One region of the Ihubacter massiliensis genome, then DNA from elsewhere that is predicted to be linked to it. Evidence: riboswitches for the same ligand, from Rfam matches in the RefSeq annotation. Region 1 holds a riboswitch; each other region holds the start of a gene.

Region 1 (3,210 bases):
GCATCCTTTCGCGGGAGGCGCTTTTGTACCGGGAGGGCATGCTCTCCTCCGGCAGTGAAGAGGCCTATCGAACCAAGCGGCTCCATGAGATTTGCAGTGAAATCAGCTGGGTTCTCATCGACCATGTAAGGCGGGGCAGCATCCGAACCATTGCCTTTGAACAGGCATTCGGCAGAGGAAGGAGCATTCCGCCGGTGATAGTAGAAACCAGCCAGGGAGACGTCTTTATTGAAGGTAAGATCGACCGGGTAGATCTGTTGGATGACGGCCGGGTCAAGGTCATCGATTACAAGACGGGTAATGAAACCTTCCGTGTCCATGAAGCAGAAAAGGGATTTCGCCTCCAGCTGATGCTTTATTTAAAAGCCGCCCAGCAAAAAGAGCGGGAACCTGCCGGCGTGTTCTACTTTCTCATCAGCGAACCATCTGTGAGCGCAGATGCGATCAAACCCGAGGAGCTTGGGGAGAAGGTGGAGCAGGAAGCAAAGAAAGCGTGCAAGATGGACGGGGTCATGGTGGATGATCCCCAGGTGATCCGGGACATTGCCGGAGATTTTTCCGGGTATTCGGACGTGGTTCCCATTCGCCAGACACAGAAGGGCTTTTCCGGGACCGGGGCCGGAAAACTGCTGGATGAGGAAACCTTTTTACAGCTGCAGGAAAAGGTGGATGAGACAGTGAGCGAGCTGTGCCAGGAGCTGCTTTCGGGGAACATCGCCGTAAAGCCGAAAAAATCCGGTCAGGTGAGCGCCTGCACCTATTGTAAGTACAAGGGCATCTGCCAGTTTGACCTGGCCTTTGAAGGATGCAGATATGAAATTATTTAAATGGAGGTTGAATGATGATAAAATTTGATATGGAAAAGTGTGTTGAATGCCTGAAATGTGTATCCGTATGCCCCTTTACCGTGCTGGGGGAAAAGGATGGAAGGCCCCAGCTGAGAGAGGGAAAGGCTTGTCTCAAATGTATGCACTGCGCGGCTGCATGTCCCCAAAACGCCATTTGCTGGGATGACAAACCGGCTGTACTTGACCGAACTTTGCCCGCACTTTCCCAGGGCTTTGCCGAAGACTTGGATAACCACATCCTGACCAGAAGATCCTATCGCCATTTCAAGCAGACGCCGCCCGACCGGGAGCTGGTGCGCCACGCATTGGAAATGGCAGCCTGGGCGCCCAGCGCCAAAAACCAGCATCCGGCCAAGTGGATGGTCATCGATTCCAAAGAGGTGATTGAAAAAATGATGGGGTACATATTGGACTATGTGAAAGAAACGGGAACATCTCCGGAAATCGCCAGCGAATATGAAGAGGGCAACAATGTGGTTATGGGAACAGCGCCCATACTGATTCTGTGCTATGGAAGAAATAACGCCATTAATTCGCCGGCCGATACGGCCATCGCCATGACCACTGCCGAACTGGTCCTTCAAGCTAGAGGCATCGGAACCTGCTGGGCCGGCTATTTGACAAGAATGTGCAACGCGATCCCCCAGATCCGGGAACTTCTGCCGCCGCTGCCAGACAACAACAGCTTTTACGGCGCTTTCATGGCTGGCTATCCCCAGCAGGAAGAATACTTCCATATCCCGGAACGGTTAAAACGGGAAGACATAAAATGGGTATAAAGTAGTAGAAAAAACTTTCTCAAAACAAATATCCAATTTACAATAAATGAGATTAATTCTCAAGGATTTTAAAATTAGCAACTTGATTTGCAGTAAAATCGCAAAATAGTACAAAAATAATGGTTTCTCCTGTTGACATACAGGAGAACAAACTGATAAAATGTTGTCAATGTAACAGATAAGATAGAGATCCGAGTCCCGAATTCCTTCGCTGCGGAACGCATGGAATCGGGACCAATGGGTTCACTGCGGAAACGCGTGGGCCTCCCGTGTTTGGAAAGGATGGATGATCTGGCAGCCAGGCCGAAACCGTCGGCTTTGCGGCAGTCGTTTATATGCAGCAGCCGAGCTGATTGGAATGTAGGGTTTCTTTAGCTGCGCAGTACATATGTTTTGAGGAGCAGATCGCAACCTAGACCTTTCCGCACAAATGAGCGGAGGGTCTTTATTTTTTCAGATTGTTACCAAGTTAAAACAAGTTTTATTGGAAAAATCGGAGGCAAGCTATTATGAATTTGAAGAAAATGACCCTGAACATCAACGGCGCGGACCGTATGTTCATCTGCGATCCCGAAAAGGACACGCTGGCATCCGTACTGCGTCGTCTGGGCCTGACTGGAACGAAAGTAGGCTGCGGTACCGGCGTATGCGGAGCATGCTCTGTTATTCTGGACGGAAAAGTAATCCGTTCCTGTACCAGAAAGATCAAGAATGTTAAAGAATACAGTTCCGTTATGACGATCGAAGGAATCGGAACAGTACTGAACCCGCATCCGCTCCAGTATGCATGGGTACATCTCGGAGCCGTACAGTGCGGATTCTGCGTACCTGGATTTATTGTATCTGCTTATCAGCTGCTACTGGACAATCCAAACCCGACAAGAGAAGATGTTCGTGATTGGTTCCAGAAACATAGAAATGTCTGCAGATGCACTGGTTACAAGCAGATTGTGGACGCTGTTATGGAAGCGGCTGCGATTATGCGCGGAGAAAAGACATTTGACGATATTACTTATGACTGGTCAAAGGATGTAGGCGATTTCTACGGCAAACCGCTCATCAGACCCAATGCCATGCCTAAGGCCTGCGGTGTATGCGACTACGGTGATGATGTAGAACTGCACATGCCGGAAGAAACACTCAAGGTTGAACTGGTTCAGCCAAGAAAGTACAGCCACGCGAAGATTATCAACATCGATTGCAGCGAAGCGGAAAAAATGCCTGGCGTAGTAAAGATTGTTACTGCTGAAGATGTAAAAGGTGCAAACAGACTGATGACCTATGCTTTCTCAGAAAGAACGGTTGAAATGCAGCAGGCGCATCACGTTTTGGCTGAAGATGAAATCCTTTATTATGGTGATGTTGTTGCGCTGGTATGCGCAGACACAAGAGCGCATGCAAAAGCCGCGGCAGACGCAGTAAAGGTTGAACTTGAGCCGCTGCCTGAATATATGAATTATCTGGAAGCTGTTACTCCGGACGCTGAGAAAATCCATGACTGGATGCCGGATACATACGGTAAAAACATTTACTCCGAGCTTCCTGTACTCAAGGGCGATCATGAGAAGGTTCCGGAAATCATC
Region 2 (3,210 bases), 640 kb from region 1:
AATTTGGAGTCATTCTGAATCAGCACGATGTCGTCAGGGGTTACACCCAGAGGCTTGAGAGCTTCCAAAGTGGTAACCAGAGCGCCTACATCGCCGCCCTGTCCCTGATCCTGCCAGGTGTCGTATTTGGCAAATTTGCCGTTGGGCAGTAATTCCAGAGCAACGGTACACTGGTCGAAGATACCTTCTGTTACGTTGTATCCGCCCCATGCGATACCTACGCCTCTCTTCTTTTCAGGAGTAGATTCTTTGGCAACTCTTTCTTTTACTTCCTCATAAATCGGTTTTAAGATATCCATCATCTTTTCCATCGGGTATTCACGGAAAGGATACTGGTTGATGTTGGTATCTCCAGGTCTTGCGATGTTCTTATATCTGAATTCGAACGGATCCATGCCAATCTTCTTAGCCATCATATCAACCAGCGCCTCGGATGCTGTGTATGCCTGTGGTGATCCGTAGCCTCTGTACGCAGTTCCGTAGTTGTGGTTGGTGCAGGCAACTCTTGTCAGTCCCAGACAGTTGGGAATGTTGTATGGGAAGAACATGAACTTGGCCGGTCTTGTGATCAAGTCGTCGCCCAGTTCGTTGTAGGAACCGTGGTCCATACCGCAATCCCATTCTGCTCCGACGATCTTGCCGTCCTTGTCGCAGGCCAATCTTCCGTTGGTGTAGGACGGAGCGCGCTTTCCGGACAGAGCCATGAACTCAGGATAAGTAATGGATAATGCTACCGGCATATCGTCGCATGCCATGCAGGCAATCGCTGCCATCGCATATGTAGCTGCCGCGATACCCCAGCCGAAGGTAGCGCCTGTCGGGTTTTCGATGACTCTGATCTTCTCTGCAGGAAGGCCGGTCGCCTCTGCGATATCACCGATGTTGGAGTAAATCTGCATCGCTTTGCAATGAACGGTCAGCAGGCCGTCATCGCCCCAGTAAGCCTGTACTGTATCGCCTTCGATCGGCATATGGGGCTCTCTGGATGAATAGAAGGAACCTTCTACTACATAAGGCGCCTCGTCGATCAGTTCCGGCGTATCGTGTCCTGCGCCCTTAACGTTGGGCTGTTCGGACCATACGTTGGGATGATCGTCATGTATTCTCATGGCATCCGGCATAGCTGCTTCCAGATAAGTCTTGTATTCAGGCAGCTGTTCCCAATCGATGGTAACTTTCTTTGCCGCTTCCTGGGCATGAGCCTTTGTATCGGCTACAACCAGAGCTACAACATCACCGTAGTTAAAGATCTTGTCTTCAACAAGGATTGGGTGGGACTGGCCGGTAGCCAGAGTTCTCGGTGTGAACGGCATGAATCCAAGTCTGTTGGGGCCTTTGATATCGGCCGCTGTAACAACCTTGTAAACGCCGGGCATTTTTTCTGCTTCTTCTTTATGTATAGCTTTCAGTTTTGCGTGGAAGGCGACTTTCGGCTGTACCAGTACGGCATGCAGCGTGTTCTCCGGCATCTTCAGTTCAATGTCGTCGCCGTAATCAGCAAGTCCGCATACCTTTGCCAGAGCAGCGGGACGAACCAGCGGCTGGCCGTAATATTCTTTGTTCTCCGGAAGTTTTACCATAATGTCTTCCAGAGCGCATTCGCCTCTCATAACCTTTGCAGCGTTCATGACAGCATCTACGATCTGCTTATAGCCTGTGCAGCGGCAGATGTTTCTGTTTTTCTGGAACCAGTCTCTTACCTCTTCTCTGGTCGGATCAGGGTTAGCCTGAAGCAGCGCGTAGGCCGATACAATGAATCCTGGAGTACAGAATCCGCATTGTACGGCTCCGGCATGCATAAATGCTACCTGAATCGGATGGAGATATCTGGGAGCTCCAATTCCTTCAATCGTTACTACTTCGCTGTACTCTTCGACCTTAGCGATCTTTTTCGTACAGGAACGAACTAGTTTGCCGTCCAGCATTACGGTACAAGAACCGCATACGCCGGATCCGCAGCCAACTTTTGTACCTGTGAGCCCTAAACGTCTGACAACATCAGCCAGAGTATCCTTTTCAGGATCACAGATGAACATTCGATCGGCACCATTGATGTTTAACGTCATTTTTCTCAATTTCATAATAATTTGCCTCCAATTAATTTTTCAATTGAACATACTTTAACGTTTCACATCCAATAACAAAGGCCTTTTCGTGCGTTTCGAAATGGTACACGAACCTTTCCAAACGCGGGAGGCTCATATGTTTCCACATAAACCCAACGTTTCCGCCTCCATAGCATTTTTTCAAAAGCCGTAGGAGCTCGGAAATCGGATTGTGTATTGAATTGTTACTACGGTTTTCATTTTATCAGTTCGTTCAGGGGCCTGTCAACCGCGGAAACCCTGATTTCAGTACAATCTTGCGGTCAAGCCCAGTACTAAGTAGCTATTATTTGAATTGTCTTAAATTTGTAAAAAATTTGTTACAATTTGCCGTAAAAACGGCCTCTTTTCGATCCGGCGGCGAACCTCCCCGGCGGCCTTACGGCCCGGTCCTGCAAAACATTTTCGGTCGCCCCTTGCCCATTTTGGGAATTTATAATAGAATGAAAAACAGATACTTTGTCCCCCCAACCGGTTTGGGGGAGAGTAGGAACAGGAGAAGAAACATGAAACGATTATCGGAAGTTCAAAGCATATGCCCAGTCTGTGAAAAGCCGATCAAAGCTTTTTATACAGAGCGGGAGGGCAAAGTATTCTTTGAAAAAACATGTGAAGAACATGGCGAATTTCGCGCACTGGTTTCAAACCGCACAGATGATTATCTGGATTGGATCAAAAATCCGGTTGTCAATATTCCGCCCAAAACGGCGATGACCAAGGGCAGCGGGCAGGATGAATGCCCCCTTCACTGCGGCACCTGCGAAAACCATTTGCAGACCGCCTGCTGCGTGCTGATCGATATTACCAAGCGGTGCAATCAGCATTGTCCCTTCTGCTTTGCAAGGGCGGAAATGGATTCGGAGGAACCGGGCGATCCCAGCTTAAAAGAACTGGAAGCAAAATTCGATCTGCTGGTGGAGCTGGGGGAAGAACGGCCTTTCAACATTCAGCTGTCAGGAGGGGAGCCCACTGTCCGCGACGATCTGCCCCAGATCATCCGCATGGCCAGGTCCAAAGGATTTGAATACATACAGATTAACAGCAACGGCAGGCGAATCGCCCGCGAGGCCGGGTATGCCGCGGCGCTCAAAGAGGCGGGAGCATC
Region 3 (3,210 bases), 630 kb from region 1:
TTAACCTTTACAGTCTTCAATTGTGACGTCTTTCCGTATACCTTCTTACCGTCCACCACTTTATACGCGCGGACTTTGTAGTAATACCGCTTTCCTTTTTTGAGGCCCTTATCCGTATATTTGTTCTTTACTGTGATGCTTGCTTTTATATATTTGCCATTTTTGCTTGTGCTTCTATGCAATACATATTTATCCGCACCTGAAACTTTACTCCACTTTGCCGTAGCTTTTCTTTTCCCTGCCTTTACTTTCAAGGCCGGTTTGGAAGGCACCGGCCTTATTGATTTCTTTGCAGAGTAGCTGCCATAAACTTTTTGTCCATTGACAAGCCGATAAGCCCTCACTTTATATGCGTACGTCTTTCCTGTTTTCAGATTTTTTCCGACATAGCTGCGGGCAGTTGTATGTTTTACAGGCTTGTATTTCTTCGATTTTGCGTTATATCGATAGACGGTATAACCATCGGCCTTTGCAGCTTTTGACCAGGTCAGCTTTACACGATTGTAGCTGGACGAAACTGCTTTTAATGATACTTTCGCAATTACGGGAGTTACTTCCACTGGACAGGAAGCCTTCAGATTTGTTCCATCCTTTGTTACTGCCGTAATTGTCGTTTTGCCTGCTTTCATCGCTTTGACTTCACCATTGGAATCAACTACGGCAACTGCTTTGTCTGCCGAAGTCCATGTTACTGCTTTTTCTTTTACATTTTCAGGCTTAATGGCGGCCTTTAATGTTTTAGTCTGGCCTTCTTTTAAGGTTACTTTACTTCCCAGGGAAATGCTCTGTGCAAAAGCATCTGTGGAAAAATGGAAAACAATCTTTTTATCCAGCAATGTCTGTACGCCCATGCCTGACTCAAAGACCAGTACATACTGTGTATTAGCAGCTAATGCGTTAGCAGGAATCTCCAAAAATACATCGAACCCTCTGAGCGGTCCGGAACCAGTTCCCCCGCCATTGGCCAGCCTCTGATGTTTCCAGCCCTTGTAAATCTGAGTACCTGTCAGGACAACCGTGCCGTCCGTCTTCTGAATGCTCATCTTGGGAATAATATTACTAGCCATAATTTGGTCATTGCACTTGGCAGTCTGTGAACCGCCCAGGAAAAATCCAAACTTAATGGGTTGGGTCGGATTTAAAGTTCCCTGAATATAGTTGTCCCAGTATGCGCTAACGGACGTGTCGGTCATAATCGAATAGTTATAGGCATAAGAATTCACATACGGATGGCTATCATCTGCCATACCGCCGTTCTCTTTTTCTATATCTGCCCCATTGAAAAAATACTGTTTTATATTCGTTGTACCATATTGTCCAATTCTGCTATCCTTAGAATTAACGGAAGCATCTATATAGTTTACGAACATGCCCTGGTTCTGTGATGTCTGGGATAGAGCCGTATTCCCTGCTGTGTTTGCGAACGCCATTCCCGGCACCATGACCATGACCATCATCAGGGCCGTTACTACACTGACAGTGATCCTCTTTTTGCCTTTTGCAAGATTCATTTTTCATCCTCCTCGTTCAATATACGAATAAGTTGATAGAACGCCTCACATCTCGAAATGCAAAAGAAGTATCACGCACTTCACTTTAACATTTTAAATCGATAAACTTGTTGCCACAAAAATAAGGAATGCATATAAAAAATAAAACTCTTTCCTAAAAAACGGGAAAGAGTGATTTACCTCTGATACATCATTCCTTTCCAAAACACGGGAGGCAGCACCGTTTCCAGTATTACCCATCGACGCTCAACCATAGGCCAAAGCCTTTAGGTTTTCACGTTCGGAACCATCAATATTTACTTTTATAATCCAAAATTTACTAGATTCAGTTACATTGTATTATAGCTCGTATCTTTTCGCAAGTTTTTTCTTACTTCTTCGATTTTTTTCTTCATTATGAGACATGATGTGCTTTCTTTATCCCTATTATACTACAGCAAACGACAAATTTCCGTTGTCTTACCAACATTTTCTAATCTTTTATAAAAAACGTGGAAATGACGGAATCAAAGATTCCTATTTCCACATGTCGCCCGTAAGGGGGCGACTCTTTGCAAGGTACTGTTGCCGGTAACGTAGTGCGTAAAAACATCCGCTGGCTGATCCCACTGTACACCGTTGGATCTGGAAATTCTTATCAGCCTATTTTTATTTACCAGCTCGCGAATACGTTTTACTTGGCATTTACTTTTGCTTATTTTTGTTCTATGATATATAGAATCTTTGTTAAAGGAGGCGTTTATATGAAGAAACTCGATTGTTTAGGCCAAATCTGCCCCATTCCTGTCATGCGGCTGCAAAACGAACTGTCGGTCATCGGGCAGGGTGAAGAGGTTATGCTCGTAACGGATCATAGTTGTACCTGCAAATCCGTTCAAGAATTCTGCAGGGCCAAAGAACTGGTCTGTTCATGCGAGGAGGTGATGAACGGTATCTGGGAAATCACCATCCGCAGCGCTCCCGAGTCAGCAAATCATCGAGTCAAGCATTCGTTCCAGATAGGCAAATAAATCTTTTATTTGTACATCTTCCTGTTGAGATTTTGGATTTTTGATTAAATAGTAACGAAACTTAAATTCAAACTCTTCTATTTCGATAATTTCCAACTGTTTGTTATACAATTCTTTCTTTATGGACGAATATGGGAGAAAAGCTGCTCCCATCCCATTGACTACCGACTGTTTTGCCGACTCAAAGGATTCAAATTGGCAGGTCACATTCATTTGCTGCCTGGAAACTCCTTTTTGAGCGAGATACCCATCCAGCTTCTGCTGGGTTCTGTGACTGCCGCTGATCATCATCATCGGTAGTTGTTGCAATTCATCCAAGTCCATTTTCTTTCGTTTGTGCGTTCTCGGAGTCATGACCAAATGCACTGGATCAGAGAACATAAAACGGCTATATAATTCTTTATTTGCAGGAGGCCCGACGATAAATCCAATATCACCCTGACCGGCATTGATTTTTTGTTCGATCTGTGCGCTGGACATTACTTTCGTCTCCAAGCGGACTTCTTGAAATTTTTTCTGTATTTGAAACAGCGCACAAGGCAGTGCATAAGTATAAATCACATCCATGGAAAGGATATGGAAACAACGATCCTTTTTCTGCAAAAGTTCCAGTTGGTTGACCAGTGTCTGATAAACGCCCAAAATTTCCTGGGCACGCTGATATACTAGTTCACCGGCAGGAGTCATGC
Region 4 (3,210 bases), 1.6 Mb from region 1:
TGAAAATTATACAATACAGCGTTTACCAAAAATGAAAGGGTCAGCAGGATAATGCCCACGGCTATGGCGCGGTCATAGTTTCCCATGCCTTTCAATTCTGAAATATAGGTGGTCATAACCCGGGTCTGTCCTTTGATATTGCCGCCGACAATCATAACGGCTCCCACTTCGGAGATGGCCCTGCCAAATCCGGTAACAACAGCCGTGGTAATGCCCACGCGCATCTCGTAAATGAGCAGTTTCATCCGGTCCAGCCGTTCCGCTCCCAGGGTCATGCCCAGGCGGTTTACTACAGGCGCCTTTTCTTTTACCAAATTGTAAGTCAGGCCGATGATGATGGGCGTCACAAGGCAGATTTGAGCGATAATCATCGCCGTCACCGTATAATTCAGCTGCAAACTTCCCAGCGGTCCTCTCCGCATCAGAATCAGAAATACCGTCAATCCCGCGATGACAGGGGGCAGGCTCATAAAGGTGTAAATTAATCTGACTACGACGCCTTTGCCTCTGAATTGGTGCGTTCCCAGGAGAATACCCAGAGGTATGCCAGCGCAAGTGGAAAACACCACAGAAAAGCAAGAAACGTAGAGAGATAGCCCTACGATTTCAAAAATTTCCCCGTCGCCGGCAAAGATCAGTTTAAAGGCTTCGATAATTCCATGTCCAATTGCATCCATAAATGATCCTTTCTCAAATCAGTCCTATTATATCAAAAAAGGACAGGATTGTCTCCCGTCCTTTGCTTATCAAATCCGTTATTTTGCGTTGGGAACGAACAGAGCCTGTCCATATTCTTCCACTCCGTATTCACCGATCAGCTTCTGTGTTGCTTCTGAAACGATCCAGTTCTGGAATGCTTTCGCACCCTCAGCGTTGATGTTTTCATTCTTTTCAGGATTTACACAGATAACGCCGTACTGGTTGTTGAGCACGCCGCTTGGGTCTTTTTCGCTGACGATCTTCAGCTGAGTGTTTTTGCCCACGTTGAGCCAGGTTGCACGATCGGAAAGGGTGTAGCCCACCATTTCATCGGTCATGGTGATTACATCGCCCATTCCAGCCGCAGCTTCGATGTACCAGTCGCCTTTCGGTTCAATCTTTGCCTTTTCCCAAATAGAAAGTTCTTTCTTGTGGGTACCGGAGTCATCTGCCCTGGATACGAACTTTTTTTTCTGGTCCTTAATGGTTGTGAAAGCCTTAATTGCGTCTTCTTTTGCGTTCTTTTCGATGGCCGCCGGATCATCCTTTGGTCCCAGTACAACAAAGTCATTGTACATAACGTCCAGTCTTCCGTCTTTGTCCGCATGGCCGCCTTCCACATATTCCTTTTCAGCAGCAGGTGAGTGTACGAGCAGTACGTCTGCTTCGCCCTTTTCGCCCATTGCCATGGCTTCGCCGGATCCTACGGATACAACGTCAACTTTGTAGCCGCTTTCCTTCTCGAATTCAGGCAGAATCGAATCTAAAAGTCCGCTGTCCTTGGTGCTGGTGGTGGTTGCCAAAATCAGCTTGGGATTGGCCGGCTCTTTGGCCGCTTCTTTGTCGTCTCCGCTGCCGCATGCACTCAGCATAGCTGCTGTGGAAAATACCATCATCAGCGCCAGCACGCATGCAAACACTCTCTTCTTACTTCTCATTTTTTCTCCTCCTCAGTAACAAAAATAATTTACCCAAAAAACAGAACAAAAAACCTTTCATTGCATTGAAATGAAAGGTTATATTCTGTATTTTGACATACATCGTATTCCTTTCCACACTGGGAGGCCGGAGAGTTTCCTCTAGGACCCTGAACGGTCAAGTGCCATGCGCCTTTTGCTGCGGACGGTTAGGCTGTATTGACTCGGAACATTTTCTATTCAGTTGTAAGGATCATTTTGGGCAATGATCCGGCCCGCTGCGTCATCTCAGCAGCCATTGGTATTTTCGCATGAAATCAACCCGTCTGTCAAGGCAAATTACCATAAAACTATCATAATTCCCCTTAGATTCAAACATCTTCCACATTCAGATCAGAATCGAATCACTTCATATTCCTGATTGAGCAGATCGATGGTCAGCAGACGATTGCGCAAAATCTGTGGTTTTCCAAGGAGCACCTTTACGGTCTCCGCCACTTGGACCGCTGCTACCATTGCAGGCGTGAAGCTTGGGTTTCCAGTTTCCTGCTCGGCACCTTTATTAGAACCAGCAGGGTAGATTTTATCAAAGAGGTCGTCCCCCGGCATGATCACCGCGGCCTGCCCATGCCAGCCGGCGATGGCACCGTGAACCAACGGGAGCTTTTGCTCCCGGCATCCTTGTTCCAAAAGACGTCTGGCCTTTATATTATCCAAAGCATCGACAACGGCATCATAACGATCCGTTATAATGCCGTCCACATTGTTCTCGTCAATATAATGACACAAAGGATGGATCTGCACCTCTGAGTTGACCATTTTAATCCTCTCCTGAGCTTCCAGGGCTTTGTAGCGTCCAAGTGTCCTTTCTGTAGAGAGAAGCTGCCTGTTCAAATTGCTGGCTGAAAAAACGTCTCCGTCCACGGCTGTGATTTGACCCACTCCCAGTCTGGCCAGACCCTCGATTACATGGCCTCCCAAGCCGCCGCAGCCAGCTACCAAAACCCAAGAGTTTCGCAGTTTCTCGTTTTCTGCCAGTGAAATTGTACCGATATTTCTCTCGTATCTATCAGCAGTCATCATTCAATGATCCTTCTTACGGCTAGAATTGGTTTATAAGTCGCCTTGCTGATTTTAATCCCGTCCGTAGGATTGCTGGCGTGGACGATCTGACCGCCTCCCATATAAAGCGCTACGTGGCCGTCATAACAGATAATATCACCTGGTTTTGCCTCGCTGTAGGATACCCCTCTTCCACAGGAGCGCTGAGCGCTGGAGGAATGGGGAAGCTTGATGCCGAATTTGGCATACACACTCATGGTAAAACCGGAACAATCGGTGCCGTTTGTCAGGCTGGAACCACCGTACACATACGGGTTGCCGACAAACTGCAAGGCATAATCCACGACTGCCTGTCCTTTATTGGTCGTAACCGGGGGTTTGGTTTCCTTATCCGGAGGAGTGGTTGGCTCCTTCTCGGGTTTTGCTGTGCTCGTCTCTTTTTCCGTATTCGCGGTCGGTTTTTCCGTTGTCTGCTTGGACGGTTTGGTATTGTCCACAGACGGCTTTATCGCTTCAGTCGCAGGCTGAGTGG

Evidence for each region. Region 1 has a riboswitch for molybdenum cofactor ahead of NIA71_RS09190 (molybdopterin-dependent oxidoreductase). Riboswitches for the same ligand answer to the same signal wherever they lie in the genome.
Region 2: it holds a riboswitch for molybdenum cofactor, as region 1 does, so the genes downstream of both, NIA71_RS12155 (molybdopterin-dependent oxidoreductase) here and NIA71_RS09190 (molybdopterin-dependent oxidoreductase) in region 1, are expected to answer to the same signal.
Region 3: it holds a riboswitch for molybdenum cofactor, as region 1 does, so the genes downstream of both, NIA71_RS06135 (fibronectin type III domain-containing protein) here and NIA71_RS09190 (molybdopterin-dependent oxidoreductase) in region 1, are expected to answer to the same signal.
Region 4: it holds a riboswitch for molybdenum cofactor, as region 1 does, so the genes downstream of both, NIA71_RS16520 (substrate-binding domain-containing protein) here and NIA71_RS09190 (molybdopterin-dependent oxidoreductase) in region 1, are expected to answer to the same signal.

Annotation. Positions count from the first base shown of each region.
Region 1 covers NZ_JAMXVH010000001.1:1,961,961-1,965,170, reverse strand. Annotated here, with positions in the region: gene NIA71_RS09200 (PD-(D/E)XK nuclease family protein) at 1-827, shown strand, start outside; gene NIA71_RS09195 (nitroreductase family protein) at 839-1,627, shown strand; molybdenum cofactor riboswitch at 1,805-1,927, shown strand; gene NIA71_RS09190 (molybdopterin-dependent oxidoreductase) at 2,137-3,210, shown strand, end outside.
Region 2 covers NZ_JAMXVH010000001.1:2,604,847-2,608,056, reverse strand. Annotated here, with positions in the region: gene NIA71_RS12155 (molybdopterin-dependent oxidoreductase) at 1-2,081, opposite strand, end outside; molybdenum cofactor riboswitch at 2,161-2,288, opposite strand; gene NIA71_RS12150 (radical SAM protein) at 2,612-3,210, shown strand, end outside.
Region 3 covers NZ_JAMXVH010000001.1:1,334,217-1,337,426, forward strand. Annotated here, with positions in the region: gene NIA71_RS06135 (fibronectin type III domain-containing protein) at 1-1,511, opposite strand, end outside; molybdenum cofactor riboswitch at 1,689-1,809, opposite strand; gene NIA71_RS06140 (sulfurtransferase TusA family protein) at 2,255-2,521, shown strand; gene NIA71_RS06145 (LysR family transcriptional regulator) at 2,477-3,210, opposite strand, start outside.
Region 4 covers NZ_JAMXVH010000001.1:3,603,289-3,606,498, reverse strand. Annotated here, with positions in the region: gene NIA71_RS16525 (ABC transporter permease) at 1-677, opposite strand, end outside; gene NIA71_RS16520 (substrate-binding domain-containing protein) at 756-1,637, opposite strand; molybdenum cofactor riboswitch at 1,729-1,858, opposite strand; gene NIA71_RS16515 (HesA/MoeB/ThiF family protein) at 2,010-2,699, opposite strand; gene NIA71_RS16510 (NlpC/P60 family protein) at 2,696-3,210, opposite strand, start outside.